DNA from 4 places in the Streptomyces sp. NPDC043867 genome. Region 3 is predicted to be linked to each of the others. Evidence: riboswitches for the same ligand, from Rfam matches in the RefSeq annotation. Region 3 holds a riboswitch; each other region holds the start of a gene.
What was found. A riboswitch is a leader RNA that binds a small molecule or an ion and turns the genes downstream of it on or off. The one in region 3 is predicted to bind cyclic di-AMP.
Positions count from the first base shown of each region.

Region 1: it holds a riboswitch for cyclic di-AMP, as region 3 does, so the genes downstream of both, AC069T_RS34595 (M23 family metallopeptidase) here and AC069T_RS05145 (transglycosylase family protein) in region 3, are expected to answer to the same signal.
Region 2: it holds a riboswitch for cyclic di-AMP, as region 3 does, so the genes downstream of both, AC069T_RS13735 (M23 family metallopeptidase) here and AC069T_RS05145 (transglycosylase family protein) in region 3, are expected to answer to the same signal.
Region 4: it holds a riboswitch for cyclic di-AMP, as region 3 does, so the genes downstream of both, AC069T_RS18465 (M23 family metallopeptidase) here and AC069T_RS05145 (transglycosylase family protein) in region 3, are expected to answer to the same signal.

Region 1 covers NZ_JBWKDS010000053.1:21,707-29,783, forward strand. Annotated here, with positions in the region: gene AC069T_RS34590 (aldo/keto reductase) at 1-381, opposite strand, end outside; gene AC069T_RS34595 (M23 family metallopeptidase) at 447-1,496, opposite strand; cyclic di-AMP (ydaO/yuaA leader) riboswitch at 1,508-1,665, opposite strand; gene AC069T_RS34600 (PP2C family protein-serine/threonine phosphatase) at 1,920-3,047, opposite strand; tRNA gene AC069T_RS34605 (tRNA-Met) at 3,330-3,403, opposite strand; gene AC069T_RS34610 (dihydrofolate reductase family protein) at 3,571-4,725, opposite strand; tRNA gene AC069T_RS34615 (tRNA-Lys) at 4,825-4,897, opposite strand; gene AC069T_RS34620 (amino acid permease) at 5,007-6,566, opposite strand; gene AC069T_RS34625 (DEAD/DEAH box helicase) at 6,734-8,077, opposite strand, start outside.
Region 2 covers NZ_JBWKDS010000011.1:102,382-110,458, forward strand. Annotated here, with positions in the region: gene AC069T_RS13720 (bifunctional acetate--CoA ligase family protein/GNAT family N-acetyltransferase) at 1-340, opposite strand, end outside; gene AC069T_RS13725 (HPr family phosphocarrier protein) at 546-827, shown strand; gene AC069T_RS13730 (GntR family transcriptional regulator) at 1,071-1,766, opposite strand; gene AC069T_RS13735 (M23 family metallopeptidase) at 1,951-2,718, opposite strand; cyclic di-AMP (ydaO/yuaA leader) riboswitch at 2,731-2,890, opposite strand; gene AC069T_RS13740 (M16 family metallopeptidase) at 3,137-4,525, opposite strand; gene AC069T_RS13745 (M16 family metallopeptidase) at 4,522-5,889, opposite strand; gene AC069T_RS13750 (DNA gyrase/topoisomerase IV subunit A) at 6,365-8,077, shown strand, end outside.
Region 3 covers NZ_JBWKDS010000004.1:13,266-20,006, reverse strand. Annotated here, with positions in the region: gene AC069T_RS05155 (cytochrome P450 family protein) at 1-791, shown strand, start outside; gene AC069T_RS05150 (LysM peptidoglycan-binding domain-containing protein) at 1,047-2,045, shown strand; cyclic di-AMP (ydaO/yuaA leader) riboswitch at 2,261-2,431, shown strand; gene AC069T_RS05145 (transglycosylase family protein) at 2,436-3,149, shown strand; gene eno (phosphopyruvate hydratase) at 3,513-4,799, shown strand; gene AC069T_RS05135 (FtsB family cell division protein) at 4,897-5,373, shown strand; gene AC069T_RS05130 (DUF501 domain-containing protein) at 5,400-5,939, shown strand; gene AC069T_RS05125 (Ppx/GppA phosphatase family protein) at 6,144-6,741, shown strand, end outside.
Region 4 covers NZ_JBWKDS010000017.1:1,034-8,833, reverse strand. Annotated here, with positions in the region: gene AC069T_RS18465 (M23 family metallopeptidase) at 1-845, opposite strand, end outside; cyclic di-AMP (ydaO/yuaA leader) riboswitch at 848-1,005, opposite strand; gene AC069T_RS18460 (phosphatase PAP2 family protein) at 1,504-2,049, opposite strand; gene mscL (large conductance mechanosensitive channel protein MscL) at 2,175-2,642, opposite strand; gene AC069T_RS18450 (tyrosine-protein phosphatase) at 2,896-3,693, shown strand; gene AC069T_RS18445 (DUF6126 family protein) at 3,764-3,880, opposite strand; gene AC069T_RS18440 (helix-turn-helix domain-containing protein) at 3,913-4,551, opposite strand; gene AC069T_RS18435 (aspartate aminotransferase family protein) at 4,620-6,215, opposite strand; gene dxs (1-deoxy-D-xylulose-5-phosphate synthase) at 6,212-7,800, opposite strand, start outside.

The DNA.
Region 1 (8,077 bases), on a different contig from region 3:
GTCGTAGTGCGTGTAGTAGAGGTCGATGTAGTCCGTCCCCAGGCGGCGCAGCGACGCGTCGGCCGCGGCCCTGAGGGTGTCCGGGGACAGTCCCTTGTACGCGGGATGCGCGCCGGCCTTGGTGGCGAGGACGATCTCGGAGCGGTTGCCGCGCGCGGCGAACCACCTGCCGATGACCGTCTCCGACTCGCCGCCCTCGTTGCCGGGTGCCCACGAGGAGTAGGTGTCGGCGGTGTCCACGAAGTTGCCGCCGGCTGCCGCGTACGCGTCCAGTACGGCGAAGGACGCGTCCTCGTCGGCGGTCCAGCCGAAGACGTTGCCGCCGAGGGCGAGCGGGAAGACCTCGAGGTCGGACGGGCCGAGCTTGCGGAGTGCAGTCATGGTGCGTTTCAACACCGTTGACCGAGGCACGTATTCCGCAGGCCCGGCCGGGAGGGCCGCCGTGGTTACGGGTTGAGGCCCTTGCTCTGCAGCCAGGCCAGCGGGTCGATACCGCTGGCGCTGCCGCCCGGGTGGACCTCCATGTGCAGGTGCGGGCCGGTCACGTTGCCGGTCGCGCCCACCCGCCCGATGACCTCACCGGTGGAGACCTTCTGGCCCACGCCGGCGCTGATGGACGACTGGTGGCAGAGCCAGATCTCGGTGCCGTCGTCGAGGGTGAGGACCGTGCGGTAGCCGTACGCACCGGCCCAGCCGGCCTCGGTGACGGTGCCGCTGTGCACGGCCTTGATCAGCGTGCCGGTGGGCGCCGCGAAGTCGAGGCCGGTGTGGTGGCCGGAGGACCACATGGCACCGGCGTCACCGAAGTGCGAGGTCAGCGTGTACGAGGAGGTCGGCAGCGTGTAGCTCTTGGCGAGCTTGGCGAGGCGCTCCGCCTCCGCCTTCTCCTTGGCCTCCTGCTCCGCCTTCTTCTTGGCGGCGGCGGCCTTGGCCTCGGCCTCGTCCTGCGACTTGGCGGCTTCCTCGGCGGCCTTCTTCACGGCGGCGGCCTGCGCGGCCTCGGCGGCCTTGAGGTCGACCTGGTCCTGCTGCGACTCGGCCTGCTGCATGATGCGGGCACGCAGGGCCTCGCCCGCGCCGGTGGTGCCCTGGGCCGTGTCCGAGCCGGCGAGTCCGGCGGTGGTGAGCGGGGTGGCGGAGGCCGTGGCCGTCTCGGCGCCGGAGCCGTCCGATATCAGGTTCCTGGCCGAGTCGGCGACCGACGACAGGTCGGGCATCGAGATGGAGACCGGGGGCTTGCCGCTCTGCGCGGTGGCCATGCCTCCCGCGCCGACGGCGGCGATGACGCCGACGCCGAGGACGGTGGAGCTCCGGGCGAGTCCTCCGCCGCGCTGCTTGGAGACGCGGTGCCGGCCACGGACGGGACGGACGGAATCCGCGGTGGGATTCCACTCCTCCCAGGGGCCCTCGTCGTTGCCGTGGCCGTAGCCGAAGGTGTCGCTCTGCTTCTCACTCGGCGCGAACGAGGTGTTCTGGGCAGGCCGGTTGGACGCCACGTGGGCGCGCTCCTTTCCTTCCTTCTCGCCTACCGGGTTAGCTGACGGGTTCGGAGCAGGAAGGTCTCCTACGCGCGTCAACCAGGGTGCGCTGCACCCCGATAGACGCTCGATTCACCCCAAATTGGTGGTTCCCCGGTTCCCTTGCGGGATTCGGCGCGTGCGCACGGAGCCGTCTCTTGTGACGGCTGGGACGACCGCGCTGCGTTATCGAACGTTAATAGACGCGGGTCCCCTATTCCAAGCTGTTCCGACTGATCATTAACGTCTTCGTCACGGACTTACAGGTCATGGACGGTGAAAACCGGCGAGTTGACCGTGAGTCGTAAACCTCAAAAGAGTTGACGGAGCGTCAGATGTTATGCGCAGTGATCCCGCCCGGTCACCTCGGGTGACGGCGGGCCCTGAACACCGCGCCGGAACTCACAACCGCCGGACGGCGAGCAGCGCCAGGTCGTCCGTCGTCCCGTCCCCGGTGTGCCGGTGCACGTCCTTGATGAGGGTCGCGAGCAGCGCGTCCGGGTCGCGGAAGGCCCGCCCGGCGAGCCGCTCCGCCGGGTCGTAGAACCGCCCCTGAGGGTCGCGCGCCTCCGACAGCCCGTCCGTGTAGAGGAGCAGGGTGGCGCCGCCCGGGAACGCGACCACCGTGGCGCGGTCGGGCCATGTGCCGAGCTCGCCCATCCCGAGCGGCAGCGCGGACTCCGGCGCCTCCAGCGTGCGCAGGGTGCCGTCCGCGTGCAGCAGCAGTGGCGGGGGATGGCCGCGGTTCAGGAGGCGCACGACGCCGTCCCCGTGCGGGACCTCCGCGAGGACGGCCGTGGTGAACCCCTCGAAGGCGTCGAGCCCGTCGCGCCGTGTCCCCTCCCGCGCCAGCGCCCGCTCCAGACGCTGGGCGACCGCCTCCAGCGTCGACTCGTGCTCGGCCGCCTCCCGGAAGGCCCCGATGACGACGGCGACCGCCGTCACCGCTCCCATGCCCTTGCCCCGCACATCCCCGACGACCAGCCGCACGCCGTACGGGGAGTCCTGCACCGCGTACAGGTCACCGCCGATGAACGCGTCGGCCTGCGCGGCCTCGTACCGCGCTGCCACCTCGAGCCCGCCGATCCTCTCCTCCGGGCGCGGCAGTACGGCGCGCTGTGCGGCCTCGGCGATCTCGCGCGCGGAGGCGAGCCGTTCGTCGGAGCGGCGGACGAGGATGTTGATGAGGACGGCCAGGACGGTGACGGTGGCGACGGTGACCAGTTCGGTGATCGCGTCGACGCGCAGCAGGATGCCGAGTTCGAGGTGGACGGAGAGGACGGCGGCGAGCGCGGCGAGACCGGTGAGGACCGTGCCGCGCAGCGAGAAGAGCGGAGCGGCGACCAGGGGCGCGGCCGTGAAGAAGGGGGCCGCGGTGAACTGTGACGGCGTGAGGAGGTCGTAGACGATCCCGGCCGCAATGAGCAGCGCGGGCAGGGCCCGCAGGAAGCGGCGCGCGGACGAGATCCGCCGGGCGGCGGGCTCGGCGGACGTGGGCGGCGCGGCGTTCCCCAGGCCGGGATCCGGCACCGGATCCCCCGGCAGCCGCCCCCCGGCCCGCTCGCGCCCCTCGGGAACGGGGCCGCTTGCCCGGTCGCCGCAGAAGTACCGGGCCCCGGTCCCGCCGGGCTCCGGCTCCCCCGGCCGCTGTGCATCACCTCGCTGCCCCACACGTCCAGGCTTCCCGCGGCGGGGGCGGGCGGCGACCGGTGTGGACCGACCGGATGACACCGGCCGGCGCTTGTGTCCCGGCGCGCGGAAACGACTCAGGGCCGGAACTCGATGATCCGAGTTCCGGCCCTGGGCCTTCAGTAGCGGGGACAGGATTTGAACCTGCGACCTCTGGGTTATGAGCCCAGCGAGCTACCGAGCTGCTCCACCCCGCGTCGTTGAAACCAGTGTACGCCATGCGCGGGGGCCCCGGCACACACGTGCTCCCGGCACCGCCCCTCACCAGGGACGTCCGGTTCGGGCACGGCCTGGGCGGCCGGGTTCCCGGCGTGCGACCGGGTCTCCCGGGACGGGCACGGATCGTCCCGGCCGGCCCGCCCGGTCATGTCCGGTCGGGCCCGGCGGGCGGCGGGAGGTGCCGGTTGGGTGCCTTGGCCGCCTCCTCGTACTCCGCGAGGACGACGACGTCGGCGCCCCCGGCCCGCAGGACCCCGCTTCCGTCGGCACCGGCGACGAAGGTGTCGGGCTCCCGCCAGGCGGTGACCACGCGCCGCACCCCGGCGTCGAGGATCAGCCGCGCGCACGGCGACGGCCGGGAGGCGCGGCGGGCGCAGGGCTCCAGGCTGCTGTAGACGGTGGCGCCGGTGAGCCGCGGGTCTGCGGGACCGGCCTTGGCGAGTGCGGCCTCCTCGGCATGCTCCACCGGGTCGCTCTCGCGGGAGTGGCCACGGGCGATCTCGGTGCCGTCCGCCGCCACCACGACCGCGCCCACACTGAACGCGGTCCGCGACGGCGGGCATTGCCCTGCCAGTTCGCAGGCCAGCGCCAGCCACCGCCGGTCGGCGGCGGAGGCCAGCGGTCCGGTGCCGGGCGCGGTGGGCACATACCGGGCGAGGACGACGTCGCCGACGGGCCGGCTCTCCACCAGCCGCATCCGCCCGCCGGGGTAGGGGCCGGGCCCGAACATGCGCGGCGCGTCCGGCTCGCCCACGAGGAGCGGCGCAAGCGCCAACTGCAGTTCGTCGGCGAGGCCCTGGCGCAGCAGCTGGGTGTGCACCCGGCCGCCGCCCTCGACCATGAGCCGCCGGACGCCCCGTACGTCGTGCAGGTGCTCCAGGACGGCGCGCCAGTGAAGTTCGGGTCCGGTCGCGACGATGCCGACGCCGAGACCGCGCAGGGCGGCGGCGGCCCGGGCGGCGCCCCTGTCGGTGGTGTAGACGGCCTTCTCGCCGCCGGTGTGCCAGAACTGCGCGGCCGGGTCGAGGTCGCCTGACCCGCTGACCGTGACCTTGAGCGGGTACTCAGGACGCCCCGCCGCGAGCCGGGCCGCCCGCCGCTCGGCCGAGTTCACCAGCAGCCGGGGGTTGTCGGCACGGATGGTCCCGGCGCCGATCAGGATCGCGTCGCTGGCCGCCCGCACCTCGTCGACCCGGTCGAAGTCGGCCGGCCCCGAGAGCAGCAGCCGGTCGGGCCCGGTGTCGTCCAGGAAGCCGTCCAGGGAGACGGCGGCGGACAGCAGGACGTGGGGATGGGGCATGGGACGCACCCTCCGGCTCCGAGCGCTCGGCTCTTGGTGGTTCGGATCAACGACAACAGCGCCCCACCCGGCCAAAACCGGGTGGGGCGCTGTGGGCGGTAGACCCTGTGGGACTCGAACCCACAACCAATGGATTAAAAGTCCACTGCTCTGCCAATTGAGCTAAGGGTCCACGCAACGGCTCGCGCCGATGCATCCCCGAGCATAGCCGGACCGGGCCGGGACTCCGATCGGGTATCGGTGACCCGGCCGCGCCGCGCGGTTGGAAGTGGGCGGGACGGTCAGGGATCGACCGGTTCGGGTGCGCCCGCGCGGGCGGCCTCCCGGGCGATCGTGCGTTCGTGGTCGGGGTTGAGGAACCAGTGCCGGGCCGAGGTCAGCCACCAGGTCGCGGCGAAGCCGAGGACGACGAGGACCGCGACCGGGGCGTAGTTGAAGGTCTCCCAGGTGACGGGGGAGACCTGCGGCAGCATGAAGAGGACGGTGATGAGGGCCACCCAGGCGACGGAGACGGTCCCGATCGCCCGGGACCAGCGGCCCAGGTGCCAGGGTCCCCGCTCGAACGCCTCGCCCTTGCGCAGCCGCAGCAGCGTGGGGATGACGTAGGCGATGTAGAGGCCGATGACGGCGATCGACGTCACGGCCGCGTACGCCGTCACGTTGATCAGGTACGGGAGGCCGAGCGCCAGGGCGCCGAGTGCCGCGAGCCAGACCGCCGCCACGGGCGTCCTGGTCCGCGGGTCCACCGTGTGCCACACCCGCGAGAACGGCAGTGCCCCGTCCCGCGAAAAGGCGTAGATCATGCGGCTGTTGGCGGTCACGGACGCCATCCCGCAGAAGAGCTGGGCCGCGATGACGACCAGCAGCAGGAGCTTGCCCGACGTCGCTCCCAGCGCGTCGAGCAGGATCTGCGCCGGCGGGGCCCCCGTCGGCGAGTCCAGCGCCTTGTCGTACGACTGGATGGCGAAGGTGAAGCCGAGGAGCAGGACGAAACCCGCTATCCAGGACGTCCAGATGGAGCGGACGATGCCCCGGGGTCCCGCCGTCGACGCGTCGCGGGTCTCCTCGGTCATGTGGGCCGAGGCGTCGTACCCGGTGAAGGTGTACTGCGCCATCAGCAGGCCGATGAGGACGACGTACACCCCGCTGCCCCAGCCGGTGTTGTTCACGAACTCGGTGAACACGAAGGACGCCGGCCGGTGGTGGTCCGGCACGAGGGCGAGCGCACCGACGATCACCGCGACCCCCAGCACGTGCCACCACACGCTGATGCTGTTGAGCAGGCCGACGATGCGTACGCCGAAGGTGTTGAGGAGCCCGTGCAGGACGAGGATCCCGGCGAAGAGCAGGACCGTCCGGCCGGGGGTGACCTCGAAGTCGAACTGGAGGTTCAGGTAGGCCCCGAGGAAGGAGGCGGCCCCGAAGTCGACGCCGGCGGTCACGGCGAGCTGTCCGAGCACGTTGAACCAGCCGGTGAACCATGCCCAGGCCGCGGCCGTACGCGGCGGCGCCAGGCGGTGGGCCCAGAAGTACAGGCCCGCGGACGTGGGGTAGGCCGAACAGATCTCCGCCATCGCCAGCCCGACGACCAGCGTCATCAGTCCGACCACGACCCATCCCCAGGTGATCACGGCGGGACCGCCGGTGTTCATCCCGAACAGGTACAGCGTCAGACAGCCCGACAGCACCGAGATGATCGTGAAGGACACCGCGTAGTTCGAGAACGCGGACATGCGGCGGGCGAGGACCTGCGTGTAGCCGAGCTGGGCGAGCCGTTCCTCGTCGGAGAGGGCGGCGGCCGGGGACGGGTCGCGCGCCCCCGAGGCGTCAGGAATTGTCATGCCCCCAGCGATTCCCTCGCCGGGTGCCCGACATGCGCCGCACGAAGGCCGAAACTCGACCGTGACCCGGCCGGAAAAATGATCACCCGCACACGGCGAAGGGCCCGCACGACGCATGTCGTGCGGGCCCTTCGAAGTCAGTGCCTCAGGCGGGCGAGGTCACCGGATCAGCCGTTGCGCTTCCAGCGCGGCTTCTCGTCCCGGCGGCCGAAGGCACCGGCGCCGGTGCCGCGGTGCTCGTCACGACGGCCGTACGGGCGGTCGTGGCTGCCGGCGCGGAAACCGCTGGAGGGGCGGTTGTCCTGACGGTCACGGTTGAAGGGGCGGTCGCTGCCGCGGTGACCGCCACGGTCGTCACGACGCTCGAAGGTACGGCCACCGGCACCGCGGTCGTCACGGCGGTCATCGCGGCGGAACCCACCACGGTCGGCGCCGTCACGACGCTCGAAGGTACGGCCACCGGCACCACGGTCATCACGACGGTCATCGCGGCGGAACCCACCACGGTCACCACCGTCACGACGCTCGAACGTACGGCCACCGGCGCCACGGTCATCACGACGGTCATCGCGGCGGAACCCACCACGGTCACCACCGTCACGACGCTCGAACGTACGGCCACCCGCGCCACGGTCATCACGACGATCGTCGCGGCGGAACCCACCACGGTCGTTGTCACGACGCTCGAAGTTGCCGCGGTCGTCACGACGCTGACGCGGCGCCTCGTACGAGGAACGCTCGCGCTCGGCGGGCTGCTCGGCGACCTCGGCGGGAGCCTCGGTCACGGCCTGCTCGGCGGCGGCCGCGACGGCCGCCTCCGGGTCGTCGCCCCGCTCACGCGCGGCACGGGCGACCAGACGGTCGGCCTCCTCGCGCAGCTCGACGGCACGGCGCTGCGCACGCTCCAGCTCCTTGGTGAGCTGCGAGACCTCACGCTCGGCCTGCTGCGCCGCGTTGCCCGCGGACTCGGCCTGGACCTCGGTCATCGACCGGGCGCCGGTGATCTCGGCGACCTCGGGCTCGAAGGCCGCACCGGAGTTGATGATGTGACGCGCGGCGTCGACGCCCGCGTCCTCCATCAGCCGGAAGATCTGGCGGCGCTGGTGCGGCAGGGACAGCGAGACGACGGTGCCGGAGCGGCCCGCACGCGCGGTACGACCGGAACGGTGCAGGTAGTCCTTGTGGTCGCCGGCCGGGTCCACGTTCAGCACCAGGTCGATGCCGTCGACGTGAATGCCGCGGGCGGCGACGTCGGTGGCGACCAGGGCGTTGACGTAGCCCTTCTTGAAGTCCTCGAGCACGCGGGTGCGCGCACCCTGCGTCATACCGCCGTGCAGCGCGTCGGCCTTCACACCGGACTCGCAGAGCTGCTCGGCGATGCGGTCGGCGCCCAGCTGGGTGCGGACGAAGATGATCGTGCGGCCCTTGCGGGAGGCGATCGCGGCGGTGACCGGCGCCTTGTCCTTGGGCTTCACGATGAGGATGTGGTGCGACATGGTCGTGACGTTGCC
Region 2 (8,077 bases), on a different contig from region 3:
CCGCGCCGGGCGCGGGGTGGGAGGAGGCGGGCAGGCCGTCGGGGGTGATGCGGTCGTACCGTACGGTGGCGATGAACTCGCCGCCGATCGTGGCCGCGAGTCCCACCCGGTCCACGAAGTCGTGGTGCGTGAAGCGGCGGACGTCCTTGGCGGACAGCCGCGGGTAGGGCGCGAAGAAGCGGTAGTACTTCGACTCGTCCGAGACCTGCTCGTAGAAGCTGACCAGGCGCTCGGCGTCGTCGACGGTGATGGGGCGGATGCGCGCCGTGCCGCCGTCGCGCAGCACCACGTCGGCTTCCCAGTGGGCGGGGTACTCGTGCCGGTCCGACGAGGTCTGCATGGGCCCCAGCGTACGGCTCGCGTCCGACGACGTCGCGGGGCAGGCTTGGGGGTCCGCCACCACCTCCGGGGGGCGTGCCGGGTGACTCCTTCGGGGCCCGTCCTGGAGGCTCCCGCCGGGGTGCGGCCCGCGGTCCGCCCGGGCACGCTTCACCGTATGGGACACTGGTCTAGACAACCCTGGAACACCGGAAGGGCAGCATCACATGGCTGAGCGCCGCGTCAACGTCGGCTGGGCCGAGGGCCTCCACGCCCGCCCCGCCTCCATCTTCGTCCGGGCGGCCACGGCCTCCGGCGTCCCCGTGACGATCGCCAAGGCGGACGGCAACCCCGTCAACGCCGCGTCGATGCTCGCGGTCCTCGGCCTCGGCGCCCAGGGCGGCGAGGAGATCGTCCTCGCCTCCGACGCGGAGGGCGCGGACGCGGCCCTCGACCGCCTGGCCAAGCTGGTCTCCGAGGGCCTCGACGAGCTTCCCGAGACCGTCTGACCCCTCGGACACCCTCTCGTGCGGCGAAGCCGCGTCGGCCCGGCCGGTCGACGCGGCTTCGCCGTTCTCGCGCCTTTCCGGATCCCGTCGCTCGTCTCCGGCCGGCGGCTGGTCGATATCAGCGCGCCGTCGGGACAATGCGACGGGCACCCGAAAAGGCGCGACGGGAATTCCCGGCGCGCGAAAAGAGGGCAGCGGAAACAGTCACCTGCCCAATATCCCTCTTTGTATACGGCGCTTTTGTTAATGCCGCGGGCCCGAAATGTTTACGGGAGGTTGCGAAGTCCTCACGCGGTCCGCGAGTCGGGCGCTCCGCGCGGAGCGGAAGCGGTGCGCGGAGGCGGCGCGCTCGGCGTGCAGCGCGGTGATCGCGCGCGCCCGCTCACCGTCCCCGCGCGCGACGGCGTCCACGATGCCGCCGTGCTCCGCCCAGGCCTCCGCGGCGTCGGCCGGCGCCTCCACCGCGTACATCCAGGCGATCTTGTGCCGCAGCTGGGCGAGCGTCGAGGTCAGCGTGGGGCTCCCGGACGCCTGGGCGAGCGTCTCGTGGAACCAGCCCCCCAGGGACCGCAGATCCTCGCTGTGGCCTCTCCTGGCCCGCTCCTGCCCGAGCCTGACCAGGCCCCGCAGAACCTTGAGGTGGGCCTCGGTGCGGCGCTGGGCGGCCCGCGCCGCGCCCAGGGGCTCCAGCAGCATCCGCATCTCCAGGAGGTCCGTCGCCTCCTGTTCGGTGGGCTCCGCGACGCACGCGCCCGCATGCCGGCGGATGACGACGAACCCCTCGGCCTCCAGCGTGCGCAGCGCCTCGCGCACGGGGACGCGCGAGACGCCGTAGCGGCGGGCGAGCAGTTCCTCGGTGAGCCGGCTGCCGCGCTCGTAGACACCCGCGACGATGTCGTCACGGATCGCCGTGCATACCGAGTGCGCCGGAATGCGCATGAGCGGACCTCCGCCTTAATCCTCGCGAAACGCCGTCGATTGACGCTTGTTCAGCGACTCTATTGCAGCGGGCCGGAATTTCCGATGGCGGACCGGAATCCATATGCATTTTTTGGACGGACGCGCGTCCGAAACGCCGAAGGCCCCGGCTCGTCGAGCCGGGGCCTTCGGAAGTCGCGGGGTGTCAGAGGCTGACGCCGTGCGAGCGGAGGTAGGAGACGGGGTCGATGTCCGAGCCGTACTCGGCCGTCGTACGGGCCTCGAAGTGGAGATGGGGCCCGGTGGAGTTGCCGGTCGACCCGGAGAGGGCTATCGGCTGGCCCGGGGTGACGGTCTGCCCCTCGGAGACGTTGACGGACGACAGGTGGCCGTACATGGTGTACGTCCCGTCGTGCATCTTGATCACGACCTGGTTGCCGTAGGCGCCGGCCCAGCCGGTCGTGACGACGGTGCCGGCTCCGACGGCCTGGACGACGGTCCCCGACGCGGCGTGGAAGTCGACGCCGGTGTGGCTGCCGGAGGACCAGAGGCTGCCGCCGGTCTTGTAGCCGGTGGAGACGTAGGAGCCGGCGACCGGCGCGACGAAGGTGTTGAGAAGCTTGCGCTCGGCGGCGCGGGCGGCACGGGCCCTGACCTCGCGCTCCTTCTTGGCTTCGGCCATGACCCGCCGCTTCGCGGCCTCCTCGGCCTTCTTCAGCGCCGCGGCCTCGTCGGCGGCGTGCTGCTGGGCGGCGGCCTGCGCGTCGACCTGTTCGGCGACCGTGTCGCCGATGGTGACGGCCTGGGTCAGCCCGGTCTGCTGGACGGAGGCTGCGTCCGCGGCGAACGCCGGGGCGGCCAGGGTTCCGATGACACCGGTGGTGGTGAGAGCCGCCACGCTTGCCGCACTCTTGGTGGTACGCGTGATCCGGCTGGGACGACGGTGCTTCCCGGTGGCACGGGTGAACGCCATGAAGGGGCTGGTCCTTTCCTTCCCTCTCGCCTACCGGGTTAGCTGACGGGTTCGGAGCAGGAAGGTCTCCTACGGGCCTCCTTGGGGAAGGACGCCCGATTCACCCCAGGGACTGCGATGGGTCCCCGGCTCCCCTGGCTCGCGCCGTACGGGGACTCGGCGATGACTGTCCGGTGCCGCGGACGCGGCGCACTGCCTGACGAACAGTCGGAATGACGCTAAGGGGGGCGTCTTTCAATCGACAAACGGATCACGGCTTTTGTAGTGCACGCCACAGGGCAGAAGGGCAACGCCCCGGCAATACGGACATAACGCGGACGAAGCCGGGTAAGCGCGCGCGGAACCCCGAATGGACGGCGGGTAAACGCGGGGACCCCGGTGACTCATCAGTCACCAGGGTCCCGGCGTCCACGGAGCTCTACTCGGCCCGTACGACGCTCACTTCACCGATGCCGAGGGCCTTGACGGGCTCCTCGATCTGCGCGGCGTCGCCCACCAGGACCGTCACCAGGCGGTCGACCGGGAAGGCGTTCACGACGGCCGCGGTGGCCTCCACGGTGCCTGTGGCGGCGAGCTGCTGATAGAGCGTCGCCTGGTAGTCGTCCGGCAGGTGCTGCTCGACCTGGTCGGCGAGCGTGCTCGCGACCGCCGCCGCCGTCTCGAACTTGAGCGGTGCGACGCCCACCAGGTTCTGCACGGCCACGTCGCGTTCGGGGTCCGTCAGACCGTCCGCGGCGAGCGTGCGCAGCACCTTCCACAGGTCGTCGAGAGCCGGACCGGTGTTGGGCGTGTCCACGGATCCGCTGATGGCGAGCATCGCGGCACCCGAGCCGTCCGGAGCCGAGCGCAGCACCTGGCCGAACGCCCGCACTCCGTAGGTGTAGCCCTTCTCCTCGCGCAGGACGCGGTCCAGGCGCGAGGTGAGGGTGCCGCCGAGGCAGTACGTGCCGAGCACCTGGGCGGGCCACACCCGGTCGTGCCGGTCGGCTCCGACGCGGCCGATGAGCAACTGCGTCTGTACGGCGCCGGGGCGGTCGACGATGATCACGCGGCCCCGGTCGTCGGCGGTGACCGGCGGCACCGGACGGGGCTCGGCCGAGGAGCCGGTCCAGGCGCCGAGTGTGTCGGCGAGCAGCGCGTCGAGGTCGACGTCGGTGAGGTCGCCGACGACCACGGCGGTGCCGGTGGCGGGACGCACGTGCTTCTCGTAGAAGGCGCGCACGGCCGCAGAGTCGATCTTCTGGACCGTCGCCTCGGTGCCCTGGCGCGGACGCGACATGCGCGAGCCGGCCGGGAACAGCTCCTTGGAGAGCTCCTTGGCCGCGCGGCGGGCCGGGTTGGCGGTCTCGTGCGGGATCTCGTCGAGCCGGTTGCGCACCAGCCGTTCGATCTCGCTGTCCGTGAAGGCCGGTGCCCGCAGGGCGTCGGCGAGCAGGCCGAGCCCCTTCTCGAGCCGGGAGACCGGGACCTCCAGCGAGAGGCGCACGCCCGGGTGGTCGGCGTGCGAGTCGAGGGTGGCGCCGCAGCGCTCGAGCTCGGCTGCGAACTCCTCTGCGGAGTGCTTGTCGGTTCCCTCGGAGAAGGCACGGGCCATGATCGTGGCGACACCGTCGATACCGGCGGGCTCGGCCTCCAGAGGTGCGTCGACGAGCACCTCCACGGCGACGACCTGCTGGCCGGGGCGGTGGCAGCGCAGGACCGTCAGGCCGTTGTCGAGCGTGCCGCGCTCGGGTGCCGGGAACGCCCACGGCCTGGCCTCGCCTGCCTGCGGCCGGGGGTGGAACTCCATCGTCGCGAGCTCGGTCACTTGGCCGACTCCTCGTCCTCGTCGGTGGCTTCGGCGGCCGCTGGGGCCTCCGCCTCGTCGGCGGCGACCGGCTCGTACACGAGCACCGCGCGGTTGTCGGGGCGCAGCCGGGCCTTGGCGACCTCCTGCACCTCCTCGGGGGTGACGGCGAGCACGCGCTCCACCGCGGTGAGGGCGAGCTGCGGGTCGCCGAACAGGACGGCGTACCGGCACAGTTCGTCGGCGCGGCCCGCGACCGTGCTCAGCCGGTCCAGCCACTCCCGCTCCAACTGGGCCTGGGCGCGCTCCATCTCCTCGGTGGTGGGGCCCTCCTCGGCGAACCGGGCGAGCTCCTCGTCGACGGCCGCCTCGATGACCGGGACCTCGACGTCACCGGACGTCTTCACGTCGAACCAGCCCAGGGAGGGCGCCCCGGCGAGCCGCAGCAGGCCGAACCCGGCCGCGACGGCGGTGCGGTCACGGCGGACGAGCCGGTTGTAGAGGCGGGACGACTCGCCGCCCCCGAGGACGGTGAGTGCCAGGTCGGCCGCGTCGCACGCGCGCGTGCCGTCCTCCGGGAGGCGGTAGGCGGCCATCAGCGCGCGGGCCGGGACCTCCTCCTCGACGACCTCGCGCAGCTGCTCGCCCATGATGTCCGGCAGCGAGCCGTCGCGCGGGGCGGGCTTCCCGTCGTGCCCGGCGATGGAGCCGAAGTACTTCTCGATCCAGCCGAGGGTCTGCTCGGGGTCGATGTCCCCGACGACCGACAGGACGGCGTTGTTGGGCGCGTAGTAGGTCCGGAAGAACGCGCGGGCGTCCTCCAGGGTGGCCGCGTCCAGGTCCGCCATCGACCCGATCGGGGTGTGGTGGTAAGGGTGGCCCTCCGGGTAGGCGAGGGCGGTCAGCTTCTCGAACGCGGTGCCGTAGGGCACGTTGTCGTAGCGCTGCCGGCGCTCGTTCTTGACGACGTCCCGCTGGTTCTCCATGGACTCTTCGTCGAGCGCGGCGAGCAGCGAGCCCATGCGGTCGGCCTCCAGCCAGAGAGCGAGCTCCAACTGGTGCGCGGGCATGGTCTCGAAGTAGTTGGTGCGCTCGAAGCTCGTCGTGCCGTTCAGCGAGCCGCCGGCGCCCTGTACGAGTTCGAAGTGGCCGTTGCCCTTCACCTGGCCCGACCCCTGGAACATCAGGTGCTCGAAGAGGTGGGCGAGGCCGGTCCGGCCGCTGACCTCGTGGCGCGAGCCGACGTCGTACCAGAGGCACACCGCCGCGACCGGGGTCAGATGGTCCTCGGAGAGCACCACGCGCAGGCCGTTGGCCAGGCGGTGCTCGGTCGCTGTCAGGCCGCCGGAGCCTGCCTCAGCTGTGGCCGTGTGACCCATGGGCATGTACGTCCCTTCGATCGCGGAAAACTGCAGAATTCCTGTCGGTCCTGCCACTGTATGCAAGCGCGCAGACGCCTGGCGAAGTTCCCGCACCTCGTACGCCCACAGCGAGACTTCCGCGGCGGGATCCGGACGCCTGCGCGAGGCGGTCACCGCGGGGCGGTGCCCCGGTGGGTGGTCGCTCGCGGCGCCGCGGCGGGGGCAGGCCGGACGGTCCTCCGCGGGGCGGCCGGGCCACCCGGAGCGGCCGTGCGGGCGACGAGCGGAGGGTCGGGCCGGACCACCGGAGTGGCCGGTGCGGGCGGCGAGCGGAGGGTCGGCCGAGCCGACGGGAGTGGCCGTGCGGGCCGCCGGCGGGCGGGGCCGCCGGCCCCGGCGGGAGCGGTTAGGGACGGGTAGTGGTCCGCGTTGTCAGTGGAGCGGTCCACAATGGTGCGCGTCAGAACCCGTTCATGTTGGTGAAGGAGCCGCAGCAGCGATGGCCCGCCGCAGCACGAAGACCCCGCCGCCCGACGACTTCGAGGAGCGGATCCTCGACATCGACGTCGTCGACGAGATGCAGGGCTCCTTCCTCGAGTACGCGTACTCGGTGATCTACTCCCGGGCCCTGCCGGACGCGCGTGACGGCCTCAAGCCCGTGCACCGCCGCATCGTCTACCAGATGAACGAGATGGGCCTGCGTCCCGACCGCGGCTACGTGAAGTGCGCCCGCGTCGTCGGCGAGGTCATGGGCAAGCTCCACCCGCACGGCGACGCGTCGATCTACGACGCCCTGGTGCGGCTGGCCCAGCCCTTCTCCATGCGGCTCCCCCTGGTCGACGGCCACGGCAACTTCGGTTCCCTCGGCAACGACGACCCGCCCGCCGCCATGCGGTACACCGAGTGCCGGATGGCGGACGCGACGTCCCTGATGACGGAGTCGATCGACGAGAACACCGTCGACTTCGCACCGAACTACGACGGGCAGGAGCAGGAGCCCGGCGTCCTCCCGGCGGCCTACCCCAACCTGCTGGTGAACGGCGCCTCGGGCATCGCCGTCGGCATGGCGACCAACATGCCGCCGCACAACCTCGGCGAGGTCATCGCGGCCGCCCGGCACCTGATCCGTCACCCGGGCGCCGACCTGGACACGCTCATGAAGTACGTCCCGGGGCCCGACCTGCCCACCGGCGGGCGGATCGTCGGGCTCTCCGGGATCAGGGACGCGTACGAGACGGGTCGCGGCACCTTCAAGATCCGCGCCACGGTCTCCGTGGAGAGCGTGACACCGCGCCGCAAGGGCCTCGTCGTCACCGAACTGCCCTTCACCGTGGGCCCGGAGAAGGTGATCGCCAAGATCAAGGACCTGGTCGGCGCGAAGAAGCTGCAGGGCATCGCCGACGTCAAGGACCTCACCGACCGTGCGCACGGCCTGCGCCTGGTCATCGAGATCAAGAACGGCTTCGTGCCGGAGGCCGTCCTCGAACAGCTCTACAAGCTGACGCCGATGGAGGAGTCCTTCGGCATCAACAACGTGGCTCTGGTCGACGGCCAGCCCCTCACCCTGGGACTCAAGGAACTGCTCGAGGTCTACCTCGACCACCGCTTCGACGTCGTGCGCCGCCGCAGCGAGTTCCGTCGCACCAAGAAGCGCGACCGGCTGCACCTCGTCGACGGGCTCCTGATCGCCCTGATCGACATCGACGAGGTCATCCGGCTGATCCGCTCCAGCGACAACTCCGCCCAGGCCAAGGAGCGCCTGATCGGACGCTTCTCGCTCAGCGACATCCAGACGCAGTACATCCTGGACACGCCGCTGCGCCGGCTCACCAGGTTCGACCGCATCGAGCTGGAGACCGAGCGCGACCGGCTGAACGGCGAGATCGACGAACTGACCGGCATCCTGGACTCGGACGCGGAGCTGCGCAAGCTGGTCTCGAACGAACTGGCCTCGGTGGCCAAGAAGTTCGGCACCGACCGGCGCACGGTGCTGCTGGCCTCCGCCGGTTCCCCCGCCGCCGCCGTCCCCCTCCAGGTCGCGGACGACCCGTGCCGGGTCCTGCTGTCCTCCACGGGCCTGCTCGCCCGTACGGCGAACGGCGACCCCTTCGGCGAGGACGCGGACGGCAAGCGCAGCAAGCACGACGTGATCGTCTCCGCGGTGCCGGCGACGGCCCGCGGCGAGATCGGCGCGGTCACCTCCTCCGGCCGC
Region 3 (6,741 bases):
ACCTCCTCGGCGTTCCCCGCGAGGACCAGGACGACTTCCGGGACTGGGCCGGGATGATGATCCGGCACGGAGGCGGGCCTCGGGGCGGGGTCGCCCGGTCCGTGAAGAGGATGCGCGGCTACCTCGCCGAGCTGATCCACCGGAAACGGGCCGCACTCCCGGACCGCCCCGGACCGGGCGAGGACCTCATCTCCGGGCTGATCCGCGCCTCCGACCACGGTGAGCACCTCACCGAGAACGAGGCCGCGGCGATGGCCTTCATCCTGCTCTTCGCCGGCTTCGAGACGACCGTGAATCTCATCGGCAACGGGACCTACGCCCTCCTCACCCACCCCGAGCAGCGGCAGCGGCTGCAGACCTCCCTCGCCGCGAAGGAGACCGCGCTGCTGGAGACCGGTGTCGAGGAACTCCTCCGGTTCGACGGGCCCGTGGAGCTCGCCACCTGGCGGTTCGCGACCGAGGCCGTCCGGATCGGCGGTCAGGACATCGCCGCGGGCGACCCCGTCCTGGTCGTGCTCGCGGCGGCCGACCGCGACCCCGAGCGCTTCGGGCAGCCGGACACGCTGGACCTCTCCCGGCGCGACAACCAGCACCTCGGATACGGGCACGGCATCCACTACTGCCTCGGCGCGCCCCTCGCCCGGCTGGAGGGACAGACCGCCCTCGCGACGCTCCTCACCCGCCTGCCGGACCTGCGCCTCGCGGGCGATCCGGCGGACCTGCGCTGGCGCGGCGGTCTCATCATGCGCGGACTGCGGACCCTCCCGGTGGAGTTCACCCCTTCGCGGTAGGCAATGCCGGCGGACCCTCGGCGGGCCCGCGACGGAGGGGCGCATTGCGCTCGCAACAGGCGCACACCGGTGGAGTTCACGCCCGGTGGTACGCGGGCGCGGACCCGTCAAACATGACGCACCGTCAATACTGTGATCTTCACGTGATCTGCGCTGCATCGACTTGTGACAAGTGTTCGACTGCCGATACGTTCACGCATCAACGCGATGGATCTTCCGTCGCGCCTGTCATCGCTGTCTTCGAAAGGCCACCGCATGCTCTCCGGGAACGGTCGTCACCGTCGCCCCCGCCAGGCTCCGGCGCTCATCGTCGCGGCAGGAGTCACCGGATCGGCCATCGCGATCCCGTTGCTCGGTGCCACCGGTGCGAGTGCCGCGGACGGCACCACCTGGGACCGGGTCGCGGAGTGCGAGAGCGGCGGTTCGTGGAGTGCCGACAACGCCAACGGCTACTACGGCGGCCTGCAGATGACCCAGGAGAACTGGGAGAAGTACGGCGGCCTCGCGTACGCGCCGAGCCCCGACGAGGCCAGCCGCTCGCAGCAGATAGCCGTCGCCGAGAAGGTTCTCGACGGGCAGGGCCTGGCCGCCTGGCCCACCTGCGGACCGCTGTCGGGCCTCAGCAAGAACTCGGCGTCCGTCGAGGTCGACACCGGCGTCGCCGAGGACTCCTCCGCATCGTCGGCCTCCCCCTCACCCGATTCGTCCCCGTCGAGCGACTCGCCCGTTTCGGGCGGCTTGTCGACCGGCGGCTCCACCGCCAAGCCCTCGCCGGCCGCGTCCGGCAAGGCGGCGAAGTCCGGGACGCCGTCGAAGGCCAAGGAGGATGCCACCGCCTCCCCGGAGACCGGCAGCAAGGACGGCGGCAAGGACACCGGGAAGGCAAAGGCTGACGACTCGGACAAGTCGGGTCGGACCGCGGACTCTTCGGACGCCACCGCCGCGACCGGGAGCGAGGGCACCGGCACCGGTCGGCACCGCGGCGCCAGTGCCGACGCCGGTACGGACGCCGACGCGTCCGCCGGAGGCGAAGAGACCTCCTCCGGCCGTCACGCCTCGCGCGGCTCCGCCGCTCCCCGCGACGCCGCGGAGGGCTCGTACACCGTCCGCCTCGGCGACAGTCTCACGAGCATCGCCGACTCCCTTGCCGTGCAGGGCGGATGGAACGAGCTCTACACGGAGAACGAGAAGACGGTCGGCGCCGACCCGGACGTCATCCTCCCCGGTCAGAGCCTTGAGGTCGCAGGAGACTAAGCGGGCGTCAGATGGCGAATCAGGTACAAAACAGCGCCAGTTCGCGTCATATTTCGCACCGCAATGTCCGGTTTGACAGAGTGAGACATGGGTCTCAGAAACCCTGATCATCTTTGAAATTCCGGCGGCCGCGTGTCTACGGTCGTGATCGCTCGCTACAGCGGGCCCCGACGGTCGCAACGCCGAATCCTGCCAGTGGCCGGCCGGGAACAGTCGTCGCGCAAGCGCCGTAGGCAGGAGCGGGGGACCCAAGGTAAGCGCCGGGCCCGGGAGTCGAGAGACACCCGGGAACGGCTTGGGGTGGAGTCGGACGCCAGAGGCGGACGACCGGGCACTCACCCGCCCGAACCCGACAGCTCACCTCGCAGGCGTCGGTGAGGGGATCACTTCATGCTGCTCAACAACAAGGGCAAGCACCGCCGCCCGTCCAAGGCCACCCGTGTCGCCGCGCTCGCCGGTGTCACCGGTGTCGCCATCGCCGCTCCGCTGATGGCGGCCGGCAGCGCCTCCGCCGCCACCACCTCCGAGTGGGACGCCGTCGCCCAGTGCGAGTCCGGCGGCAACTGGTCGATCAACACCGGCAACGGTTACTACGGCGGCCTGCAGTTCTCCGCCTCCACCTGGTCCGCCTACGGCGGCTCGGCCTACGCCTCCACCGCCGACAAGGCCTCCAAGTCCCAGCAGATCGCCGTCGGCGAGAAGGTGCTCGCCGCGCAGGGCAAGGGTGCCTGGCCGACCTGCGGCACCGGCCTGTCCGGCGCCTCGACCGGCGGCTCGTCGACCGGCACCGGCTCCAACTCCGGCTCCGGCTCGCAGAGCACGGCCCAGCCGGCCCAGCCGCAGCAGCAGGCCCCGCAGGCGCAGGACCAGCGTGCCTCGCGCTCCTCGGAGCGGGAGACGGCCAAGAAGACCGTCGAGACCCCGACCGGCAGGAAGGTCGAGAAGGGTGACGGCGAGTACAAGGTCGTCAAGGGTGACACCCTCAGCTCGATCGCCGCGGACAAGAAGGTCAAGGGCGGCTGGCAGAAGCTGTTCAAGCTGAACAAGGACATCATCGACGATGCCGACTTCATCTTCCCGGGCCAGCAGCTCCACCTCAGCTGACACCGGCCGGCCACGGGCTCACAGCTGAACCACGGCCCTCCCTCATCCGGGGACTCCACCATGGAGTCCCCGTGCGGGCCGCCCCCGCCCCCACGGGCTCCCCGCTCCGGTGCGTGTTCCCCCGTACGCGCCGGAGCGGGGTTTTTTCATGGACGCGCCGTGGACCGCTTCCGCAGCGGTCACCTGTACGGGGCAGGTTTTTGTTCCGTTCGGAAACAATTTACTCTCGGTTCTGTCCATGGGGTGGTCGACCGGCTGGCCGATCCCCCGGAGCCGGTTAGGCTCATGTCGCGGAGCCGACCGCGGCTCCGTGCAGTTGGGGCCGAGGGGCTCCGCGTACCCGCGTCACATCCCATGAAGGAGATGCTCGTGCCGTCCATCGACGTCGTCGTAGCCCGGGAAATCCTCGACTCGCGAGGGAACCCCACCGTCGAGGTCGAGGTCGGCCTCGACGACGGCAGCACGGGTCGTGCCGCCGTCCCGTCCGGCGCCTCCACCGGTGCCTTCGAGGCCATCGAGCTGCGCGACGGTGACCCCAACCGCTACCACGGCAAGGGCGTCGAGAAGGCCGTCCTCGCGGTCATCGAGCAGATCGGCCCGGAGCTCGTCGGCTACGACGCCACCGAGCAGCGCCTGATCGACCAGGCGATGTTCGACCTGGACGCCACCGACAACAAGGGCTCGCTGGGCGCCAACGCCATCCTCGGCGTCTCCCTGGCCGTCGCGCACGCCGCCTCCGAGGCCAGCGACCTGCCGCTGTTCCGCTACCTGGGCGGCCCGAACGCGCACCTGCTGCCCGTCCCGATGATGAACATCCTGAACGGCGGCTCGCACGCCGACTCGAACGTCGACATCCAGGAGTTCATGATCGCGCCGATCGGCGCGGAGTCCTTCTCCGAGGCGCTGCGCTGGGGCGCCGAGGTCTACCACACCCTCAAGAAGGTGCTGAAGACCAAGGGCCTGTCCACCGGCCTCGGCGACGAGGGCGGCTTCGCCCCGAACCTGGAGTCCAACCGCGCCGCGCTCGACCTCATCATCGAGGCCATCAAGCAGGCCGGTTACGTCCCCGGTGAGCAGATCGCGCTCGCGCTCGACGTCGCCGCGTCCGAGTTCTACAAGGACGGCACGTACGAGTTCGAGGGCAAGTCCCGCTCGGCCGCCGAGATGACCGAGTACTACGAGGAGCTCGTCTCCGCGTACCCGCTGGTCTCCATCGAGGACCCGCTGTACGAGGACGACTGGGCCGGCTGGAAGGTCATCACCGACAAGCTGGGCGACAAGGTCCAGATCGTCGGCGACGACCTCTTCGTCACCAACCCGGAGCGCCTGGCCCGCGGCATCGAGGAGGGCTCCGCCAACGCCCTGCTCGTCAAGGTCAACCAGATCGGCTCGCTGACCGAGACGCTGGACGCCGTCGAGCTGGCCCAGCGCAACGGCTTCAAGTGCATGATGTCCCACCGCTCCGGCGAGACCGAGGACGTCACCATCGCCGACCTCGCCGTCGCGGTGAACTGCGGCCAGATCAAGACCGGCGCCCCGGCCCGCTCGGACCGCGTCGCCAAGTACAACCAGCTGCTGCGCATCGAGGAGATCCTCGACGACGCCGCGGTGTACGCCGGCCGCTCGGCGTTCCCCCGCTTCAAGGGCTGACCCGCAGGAAGCGTCGTACGTACGTCCCCGTACTCGGTCCCGTACCGTGTGCGGGGACGTACGCACGTGACGGGCTTGTGCCGGGGAGGCGGGATTCATGGCCGTGAAGGACCGGGACCGGTTCTCCACCACGACCAGGCTGCGCCTGCTCGGTGAGCAGACGGCGGCCCGGGTCTACCGCTCCCAGACCAAACGGCAGGCCCGCCGCTCCCGCCTGACGGGCCGTGCGGCGCTGCTCGCGCTGGTCCTGTGCTCACTGATCGTGGCCCTCGCGTACCCGATGAGGCAGTACGTGTCCCAGCGCGCCGAGGTCGCCGAGCTGGAGCGGGAGCAGGAGCAGGCCCGGCAGCGGGTCGAGCAGCTGCGCGACCTCAAGGCCCGCTGGCAGGACGACGCGTACGCCGAGCAGCAGATCCGCCAACGGCTGCACTACGTGATGCCGGGCGAGACGGGCTACATCGTGATCGACCCGGACGCGGTGAAGAAGTCCCGCACCGACCAGGGAGCGGCTGGCCGCCCCTGGTACGCCAACGTCTGGGACGGCGTGGACAAGTCCGACCGCTCCGCCCAGTAACTGACCAGAAAGACAGAACACACGGCATGGAAACGCCCCCGCCGCCCACCCCGCGCACCGAGCCGACCGACGCCGACGTCGAGGCCTTCAGGCAGCAGCTCGGCCGTCCGCCGCGCGGGCTGCGCGCGATCGCGCACCGCTGTCCCTGCGGTCAGCCCGACGTGGTGGAGACGGCGCCCCGCCTCCCCGACGGCACGCCGTTCCCGACGACGTACTACCTGACGTGTCCGCGGGCGGCCTCCGCGATCGGGACGCTCGAGGCGAACGGCGTCATGAAGGAGATGACGGACCGTCTGGCCACGGACCCCGAGCTGGCCGCGGCCTACCGGGCCGCCCACGAGGACTACATCGCCCGCCGGGACGCCATCGACGTCCTGGAGGGGTTCCCGAGCGCGGGCGGCATGCCGGACCGGGTGAAGTGCCTCCACGTGCTCGTGGCGCACTCCCTGGCCGCGGGGCCCGGCGTGAACCCCCTCGGCGACGAGGCGATCGCCATGCTGCCCGAGTGGTGGCGCAAGGGCGCGTGCGTGGTCCCCGCGGGCGAGGCCGACCTCCCCCAGGGCTGACCGTCGTCCCCGGGGGCGCCGTTCCCGGGGGCTGCCGCCCCCGGACCCCCGCTTCGGCCTGGACGGCCTCGTCCTCAAGCGCCGGACGGGCTGGACCTCCCCCCCGCTTCGGCCTGGACGGCCTCGTCCTCGAACGCCGGACGGGCTGGAAACCTCCGGGCCCGGGCTTGTTCCGAAGTGTCCTCACGACAGGAGACCGCACGCATGACCAGGGTCGCCGCCATCGACTGCGGTACCAACTCGATCCGTCTGCTCGTGGCGGACGCGGACCCGGCGACGGGTGAACTCGTCGACCTGGACCGCCGGATGACCATCGTCCGCCTCGGCCAGGGCGTCGACCGGACGGGACGGCTCGCTCCCGAGGCGCTGGAGCGCACGTTCGCGGCCTGCCGCGAGTACGCGGCCGTCATCAAGGAACACGGCGCGGAACGCCTGCGCTTCGTGGCGACGTCCGCCTCCCGCGACGCCGAGAACCGCGACGAGTTCGTCCGCGGGGTCCTGGACATCCTCGGGGTCGAGCCGGAGGTCATCACGGGCGACCAGGAGGCGGAGTTCTCCTTCACCGGCGCGACCAGGGAGCTGACGGGGCGGGACGACCTGGCGAAGCCGTACCTGGTGGTCGACATCGGCGGCGGCTCCACGGAGCTGGTGGTCGGCGAGGACCGGGTCCGTGCCGCCCGCTCGGTGGACGTCGGCTGCGTACGGATGACCGAGCGGCACCTCGTGCGCGACGGCGCCGTCACCGACCCGCCGACGCCCGCTCAGATCGCGGCGATCCGGGCGGACATCGAGGCCGCGCTGG
Region 4 (7,800 bases), on a different contig from region 3:
ACGCCGTGCGCGCGCAGGTACGCGATGGGGTCCACGTCCGAGCCGTAGTCCGGGGTGGTGCGGATCTCGAAGTGCAGGTGCGGTCCGGTGACGTTGCCCGTCGCGCCGGACAGGCCTATCTGCTGGCCGCCGGTCACGGTCTGCCCGGCCGAGACCGACAGCGAGGACAGGTGGGCGTACTGGGAGTACTGGCCGTCGGCGTGCCGGATGACGACCTGGTTGCCGTACGCGCCGCCCCAGCCGGCCGAGACGACGGTGCCGGGCCCGACGGCCTTGAGGGAGGTGCCGGTCGGGACCACGAAGTCGACACCGGTGTGGTAGCCGCTGGACCACATGCTGCCCGCAGTCTTGTAGGCGGTGCCGACGATGGCGCCCGCGACCGGCAGGGTGTAGCCGGAGCTGCTGGTGGCCGCGGCCGGAGCGGCCTTCGTCTTCGTCGTCTGGGTGGTCTTGCCGGACGACGGGGCGGCGGGGGACGCGGCCTTGCCGCCGAGCGTCAGCTTCAGACCCGGGTGGATCAGTGCCGGGTCGCCCCCGATGACCGCGCGGTTGTCCTGGTAGAGCTTCTTCCAGCCGCCGCTGACGTGCTGCGTGTCGGCGATCTTCGCGAGGGAGTCGCCGGCCTTCACCGCGTAGGTCTTCGTCTCGGCCTTCTGGGCGGCGGCCGGCGCGGCGGCGGCGGCCTTCTCCGGAGCGGCGGAGACGGCGGCCGCGGGAGTCGCGGCGTGGGCGCCCGCGGCTCCCATCAGCGGCAGGGCGAGTGCGGCGCCGCCGGTGCCGACGACGGCGATCGAGCGGGTGAGGCGCAGGGACTTGGGACGGCGGTGCTTACCCTTCGCGGGCATGGTGCATTCCTCTCCGGCGCCTGCGAGGTGAGCTGTCGGGTGCGAGCTGGAGATGCCCGGCCGCGTTGCGCGCGGCTCAACCCCTAGCCTGTCCGGAGACCGGAACAGGCGTCATACCTGTGGGTCCCCCGCTCCTGCCGTGGACGGGTGAGTGTGCGGGATTCCGGGCGGCGGCAGGATTGGGCGTCCGTCCGGAGTGAGGGTGAACGTAGGCGACGTGAGAGGGCGTCGACAAGCTTGTGGGTTTTCTGTGCACACCCATTTCTTGATCCATGTCCGGATTGCCGGTCACTGTCCGTCGACGAGTGATCTTTCCGGGTCTGCAATCGCCCGGTAATCCCGAAGACTTGAGAAACCGGGTTCACGACGCATTGTCACCGGTATGACGCTGCTCACGCGCCACCCCGCCAGGAGGCCCTGATTGCGCACCAGTTGGGACCCATACCCACAAATGGGACAGAAGGTCCAGACAGTTCATTGAAGGATATCTGCCGCATGGCGTCCGGCCTTCGGGGTCCGGCGTCAGGCGTCCGGCGTCAGGCGTCAGGCAGGACACACGGACGGCGACGGCGGACCGCTCGTGGAGACGCGGCCCGCCGAGGGCTCGGACGGCCGGCCGCACCGAGGCGGCCACGGTGGGGAGCGTGCTCCCCGGGGCTCACCGCAGCAGACGCAGCACCAGCCGGGGGCTCTTGCGCACCAGAGCGGCCGCGGCCAGGCCGATCACCGCTCCGGCCGCGACGTCGGACGGATAGTGGGCGCCGGTGTGCACCCGCTCGGTGGCCACCATCGCGGCCGGAACCGCACACACGGCGCCCGCCAGGGGCCACACCGCCGCCACCGCGGCCGTGAACCCCACGCCCGCGGCGGTGTGCCCGGAGGGGAACGAGGAGGAGTCGGGCCGCTCGTGCACGTCCTCGTGCGAGATCCATTCCTTCGGCGGCCGCTCCCGCTCGCACACCTGCTTGAGCACGGCGTTGGACACCAGCTCCGCCACAGCCATGCTCGCCAGTCCCGCGGCCGCGGCCCGACGGCCTTTCCAGCCGGCCAGGGACATGACGGCGGCGGCACCCCACCACAGCTTGGTGTGCTGGGCGGCGTCCTCCACCGCCGGCAGCACGCGCCGCGCGCAGTCCGACTGCCACGCGGCGACCCGCCGCGTCAGCCGATGATCCTTTTCACGAAGGTCCGCCCATGCGTTCATGGGCTGCGACTTCCCGCAAGGGACGAGTCGTAACGGGCATCAGCCCGGCGCCCGCGTGGCAGCTCGGACCCGAGCGTCCGAACGGGGCAGCGTGCGTGCCGCCCCGTCCGACAGGCCGATCGTTCTCACCGGTCCTGACGAGCGGGTACGGTGCCGTCCCCCGCAGACTGGGCCGTCACCTGCGCGGGGAGCGCCGGCAGCGGACTGGTGCAGGAGGCGCAGCGGCGGGCCTCCGTGGGCACGGGGCTGAGGCATTCGGGGCACTCGCGCTTGGGTGCCTGCACGTCGTGGCTCGGCGCGAAACGCTGGTGCAGCTTGTTCACGGGCAGCACCACGAGGAAGTACAGGGCGGTCGCGACGAGCAGGAAGCTGATGGCGGCGTTGATGAACGCCCCGTACGGGAATTCGGTCCCGCCCACCGTGAAGGTCTTGCGGCTGAGGTCACCAGTGGTCCCCGACGCCAGACCGACCAGCGGGGTCAGGAAGGCCCGGACGAAGCCGTTCACCACGGCGGTGAACGCCGCACCGATGACGATGCCGACCGCCAGGTCGACCACATTGCCGCGCAGGATGAATCCGCGGAAGCCCTTCACCTGTCACTCCTCCATCTGCCTGGGTCACCATCCGCCGGCGCGGGCGGTCCCCGCACGGCCCGGCGCCCTACGAGCGACGTCTTACCGGCTTCGGCCCCGGGCAACCTTCGGTCACGTCGTCGCGGTACTCCGCCCGGGATACGCCGCCTGTGGACAACTCATTGCCCCAGGAACCCATGTCGTATCGTCAGGAGCGCATCCGGTCGGTGAGCTACGCCGAGGCAGCGCCGACGGACGAGTGGGAGGAGCCCCCGTGACGCAGCAGATCCCGTCGACCGAGCCAGAGCTGGCCGGAGTGCGCAACTTCCGTGACGTGGGCGGCCTGCCCACCACGGACGGTCGGCGAGTGCGGTACGGGCGGTTGTTCCGCAGCGGCCACCTCGCGCACGCGACCGGGGAGGACGCCGAGTTCCTCGCCTCGCTCGGCCTGCACACGATCTTCGACTTCCGTAACGCCGCGGACCAGAGGCTGGAGGGCCCGGACATCGAGCTGCCGGGCGTGCGGAACGTGAATCTGCCGCTGAGCGACCCGGCGGACGGCGCCGAGTTCTGGAAGATGGTCCGCGACGGCGACCTGGAGCAGCTGCGCGCGATCCTCGCCGACGGCAAGGCGGCGGACCGGATGATCGGCTCCTACCGCATGATCATCAAGGAGCGCACCGCCGAGCACTCACGCGTGCTGCACGCGCTGGCGGAGGACAGTGTGCCCGCCCTGATGCACTGCGCGGCGGGCAAGGACCGCGCCGGCCTGTCGATAGCCGTGACCCTCCTCGCCGTCGGTGTCGAGCGCGACGCGATCCTCGCCGACTACCTGGAGTCGAACGCCGCGCACCGCCGGTACAAGGTCCACCGCAGCAGCTCCGCGGCCTCCGCCTACTCCCCCGAGGTCATGGAGCTGCTCAGCCCGCTCTTCGACGCCCGCGCCGAGTATCTGACGGCCGCCTTCGAGACGATCGAGGCGACCTGGGGCGGGACCGATACCTACCTGGAGCAGGGGCTGCGGGTCACCCCGGAACTGCGGGAGCGGCTGCGCGACCGGCTCCTCGAGTGACGAGATCCCGGCCCGGGGTCCTGACGGCCGGTCTCCCGCGGGGCCGGCCGAGCGGGACGCCCCCCTTCGGCTACTGGTTCCGTGCACCCAGTGTGAACAGCAGATAGACGAAGGCCGCGAACAGGTGGCCCACGGCCACGTAGACGATGAGCCGCACCCACAGCGCGCGCGGGAACTTCTCCTCCATGGACCGCCGGGACCCGGGCTCCGTGGGTTCGGTCATGACGTCTCTCCTGGTGTCGGGTGGCCGGTCACCGGGCCGAGGCACAGCGCCGTGGTGGGGCTCTGCAGCAGTGTGTGGACGAAGAGCAGCTCGGCCCCGGCGCGGTCGGCGGCGGCCAGGCGGTGCGGGGTGAGCGAGTCGAAGTGCGCGCTGTCCCCGGGCGCCAGGACGTGCGCGGTGTCCCCGAGGCGCAGGCGCAGCCCGCCCTTGAGGACGTACAGCCACTCCTCGCCGGGGTGGACGCGCACGATGTCGCCCTGCGCCCCGTAGGGCACGTGCACGCGCAGTGCCTGCATGCCGCGGCCGGGGGCGCCCGCCTGCCAGTAGGTCCAGCCGCCCGCCGTGCTGGGCTCCAGGTCGGCGGCGCGCATGACGGCGTCCCGGTCGGCGACGCTCTCGCCGAGCAGCTCCGAAACCGTCGTACCGTAGACGCGGGCGAGCGCGAGCAGCATCGGCAGCGAGGGCTGGCGCTGCCCGGTCTCCAGCCTCGAGAGATGGGCGGGCGAGAGCCCGGCGGCGCGCGACGCCGCCTCCAGGGTGAGGGAGGCGCGGCGGCGCAGTGCGCGCAGCTGCGGGGCGACGGCGGGCAGCTCGTCCCCCGGTCCGGGAGGGTGCGTACCCTCGGCAGGGCTCATACCGTCCATTGAGCCGCAGCGCTTGCCTCCGCGGCAAGTTTGTTGCCCCGGAGGCAAAAGAAGGGGCGTCAGCGGTTCGCGACCGCCTGCTTGACCAGGGTCTTCCCGAAGTCCCACATCAGTCCGCCCCCGCTGTGCGCGTCGTCCATGACGGCGGTGAAGGCCTCCACGAACCGGTCCACGTCGCGCTGCCCGATGATCAGCGGCGGAATCAGCTTGATCACCTCCAGGTGATCGCCGGAGACCTGGGTCAGGATGCGGTGCCGTTGCAGCAGCGGCACGACCACCATCTGCGCGAACAGTCCCTTCCGCGCGGCCTGGAGCATCGTCCACCGGCTGCGCAGTTTGAGCGACCGGGGCCGGCCGAACTCGATGCCGATCATCAGGCCGCGGCCGCGTACGTCACTGAGCAGCTCGTACCTGTCGACGAGCGCCGTGAGCCGGGACTTCAACTGCTCGCCCGTCGCCCGGGCGTTGGCGACCACCTGCTCGTTCTCCAGCACGGAGAGCACGGCGAGCCCGGCCGCCATGGCCTGGGCGTTGGATCCGAAGCTCGCCGAGTGCACCAGAACGCGGTCCATCGACGAGTAGACCTTCTTGAAGATCCAGTCCCTGCCGAGCGTCGCGCCGACCGGCACGTAGCCGCCGGACAGCGACTTCGCCACACAGACCAGGTCCGGCTCCACGCCCTCCTCGTGCTGGTAGGCGTAGAAGTCGCCGGTACGTCCGAGCCCGGTCTGCACCTCGTCGGCGATGAGCAGCGCCTTGTGCCCGCGCAGCAGCTCCTGGGCCGCGCGCAGATAGCCGGGCGGGGCCTCGAGCACGCCCTTGCCCTGAATGGGTTCGACGATCAGTGCGGCGACGTCGCCCTTCTTCAACTCCCGCGCCAGGGCGTCCAGGTCACCGAGCGGGACGGCCGTGTCGGGCAGGAGCGGCGCGAAGCCGTCGCGGAAGCCGCTCTCGCCGTTCACGGACAGCGAGCCGGTGGTCAGCCCGTGGAAGGCGTGCGCGCAGAAGAGGACGCGCGGCTTTCCCGTCGTGTACCGGGCGAACTTGAGGGCGGTCTCGACGGCCTCCGTGCCGCTGTTGCCGAAGAACACCCGGTCCAGGTGCGGGCTGTGGGTGAGCAGCTTCTCCGCGAGCAGTCCGGGCAGGGGCTGGCAGTCGAAACGGGTGAGGTCGGCGAGTGAGGCGTCGAGGACGTCGTGCAGCGCCTTGCGGACGACGGGGTGGTGGCGGCCGAGGCCCATCACGCCGAATCCGGCGAGCATGTCCAGGTAGTCGTTGCCGTCGGCGTCCCAGAAGTGCGCGCCCTCGGCCCGCTCGTAGACCTTGTCGAAGCCGATGGTGTGCAGCATGCGCGGGAGCTGGTGGTTGAGGTGCTTGGTGTGCAGCTCGTAGCGCTCGCCGCCGCGCTCGGCCAGGAGCTCGGCGAGATCGAACTCCCGGGCGCCGGAGAGCGGCTCCCTGGAAGGGGACTCCTCGGAACGGGATCTCCCGGAACCCGACTCCCCCGTGTCGGAAGCAGCGGAACGGGACTCCCGGAAAGGAGAGTTGACGGAAGCGGAGTCCCCGGAGGGGGAAGGGGCGGAAGGGGAGTCCCCGGGCAGGGGCCTCCCGGTGACGGGCTCCTCCGAGGGAGCCGTCCCTGAGGGGATGGTCATTCCTGTTTCTCCTTGGCGAACTGGTCCTTCGCCGCCAGGCCGGCGCTGATCCGTCCGGCGATCTCGACGGGCGTGAGGCCGATGTCCGCGAGCACCTCACCGCGCTTGGCGTGCGCGAGGAACTGCTCCGGAATGCCGAACCTCCTGACGGGTAAGTCGACTTCGGCGTCACCGAGGGCGAGGGCGACGGCGCCGCCGACCCCGGACGCCCTGCTGTTGTCCTCCACGACGGCGACGAGACGGTGCCGGGCGGCGAGGCCCGGCAGCGCGGGATCGACCGGCTTGACCCAGCGCGGGTCGACGACGGTGCAGCCGGTCCCCCGGGCCTCCAGCAGCTCCGCGGCCCGGAGGCACACCGGCGCCATCACGCCGACGGCGACCAGAAGCACCTCGGGCCGCTCGGCGCGGTGCAGGACGTCCATGCCGCCGGCCCGGCCGACCGCGGGGACGGCCGGCCCGACCGACTCCTTGGGGAAGCGGACCAGCGTCGGGGCGTCGTCGACGGCGACCGCCTCGCGCAACTGGGCCCGCAGTTGGCCGGCGTCGCGCGGCGCGGCGATCCTCAGCCCCGGCACGACCTGGAGGATGGACATGTCCCACATGCCGTTGTGGGAGGCGCCGTCCACACCGGTGACGCCCGCCCGGTCCAGCACGAAGGTCACCCCGCACCGGTGCAGCGCGACGTCCATCAGCAACTGGTCGAACGCCCGGTTGAGGAAGGTCGCGTAGACGGCGACCACGGGATGCAGGCCGCCCGTGGCCAGCCCGGCCGCGGACACCGCGGCGTGCTGCTCGGCGATCCCGACGTCCCAGACCCGGTCGGGGAACCGTTCGGCGAACTCCCCGAGCCCCACCGGGTGCAGCATGGCCGCCGTGATCGCCACGACGTCCTCGCGCTCCTCCCCGATGCGGACGATCTCGTCACCGAACACCGAGGTCCAGGAGGGCCCGTTGACGGGCGCCAGGGACTCGCAGGTGAGCGGGTCCATCACACCGACCGTGTGGAAACGGTCCTCCTCGTGCGCGAGAGCGGGTTCGAAACCGCGGCCCTTCTCGGTGAGGCAGTGGACGAGAACCGGCCCGTGAAAGCCCTTGGCGCGCCGCAGCGCCGACTCGACGGCCGCCGTGTCGTGCCCGTCGATCGGCCCGACGTACTTGAGCCCCAGGTCCTCGAACATGCCCTGCGGCGCGAACGCGTCCTTGAACCCCTTCTTCGCGCCGTGCAGCGACTCGTAGAGGGTGTTCCCGACGACGGGCGTCCGCAGCAGTACGCCCTTCCCCCAGGCCAGCGCCTTCTCGTACCCGTCGGTCGTCCGCAGGGTCGCGAGGTGGTTGGCCAGGCCGCCGATGGTCGGGGCGTACGAGCGCTCGTTGTCGTTGACGACGATGATCAGCGGGCGGTCCTTGGCGGCGGCGATGTTGTTCAGCGCCTCCCACGCCATGCCGCCGGTCAGCGCGCCGTCCCCGATGACCGCGACGACGTGGCCGTCACCGCCCCGCACCTCGCGTGCCTTGGCGAGACCGTCCGCCCAGCCCAGCACGGCCGACGCGTGGCTGTTCTCGATGACGTCGTGCTCGGACTCCT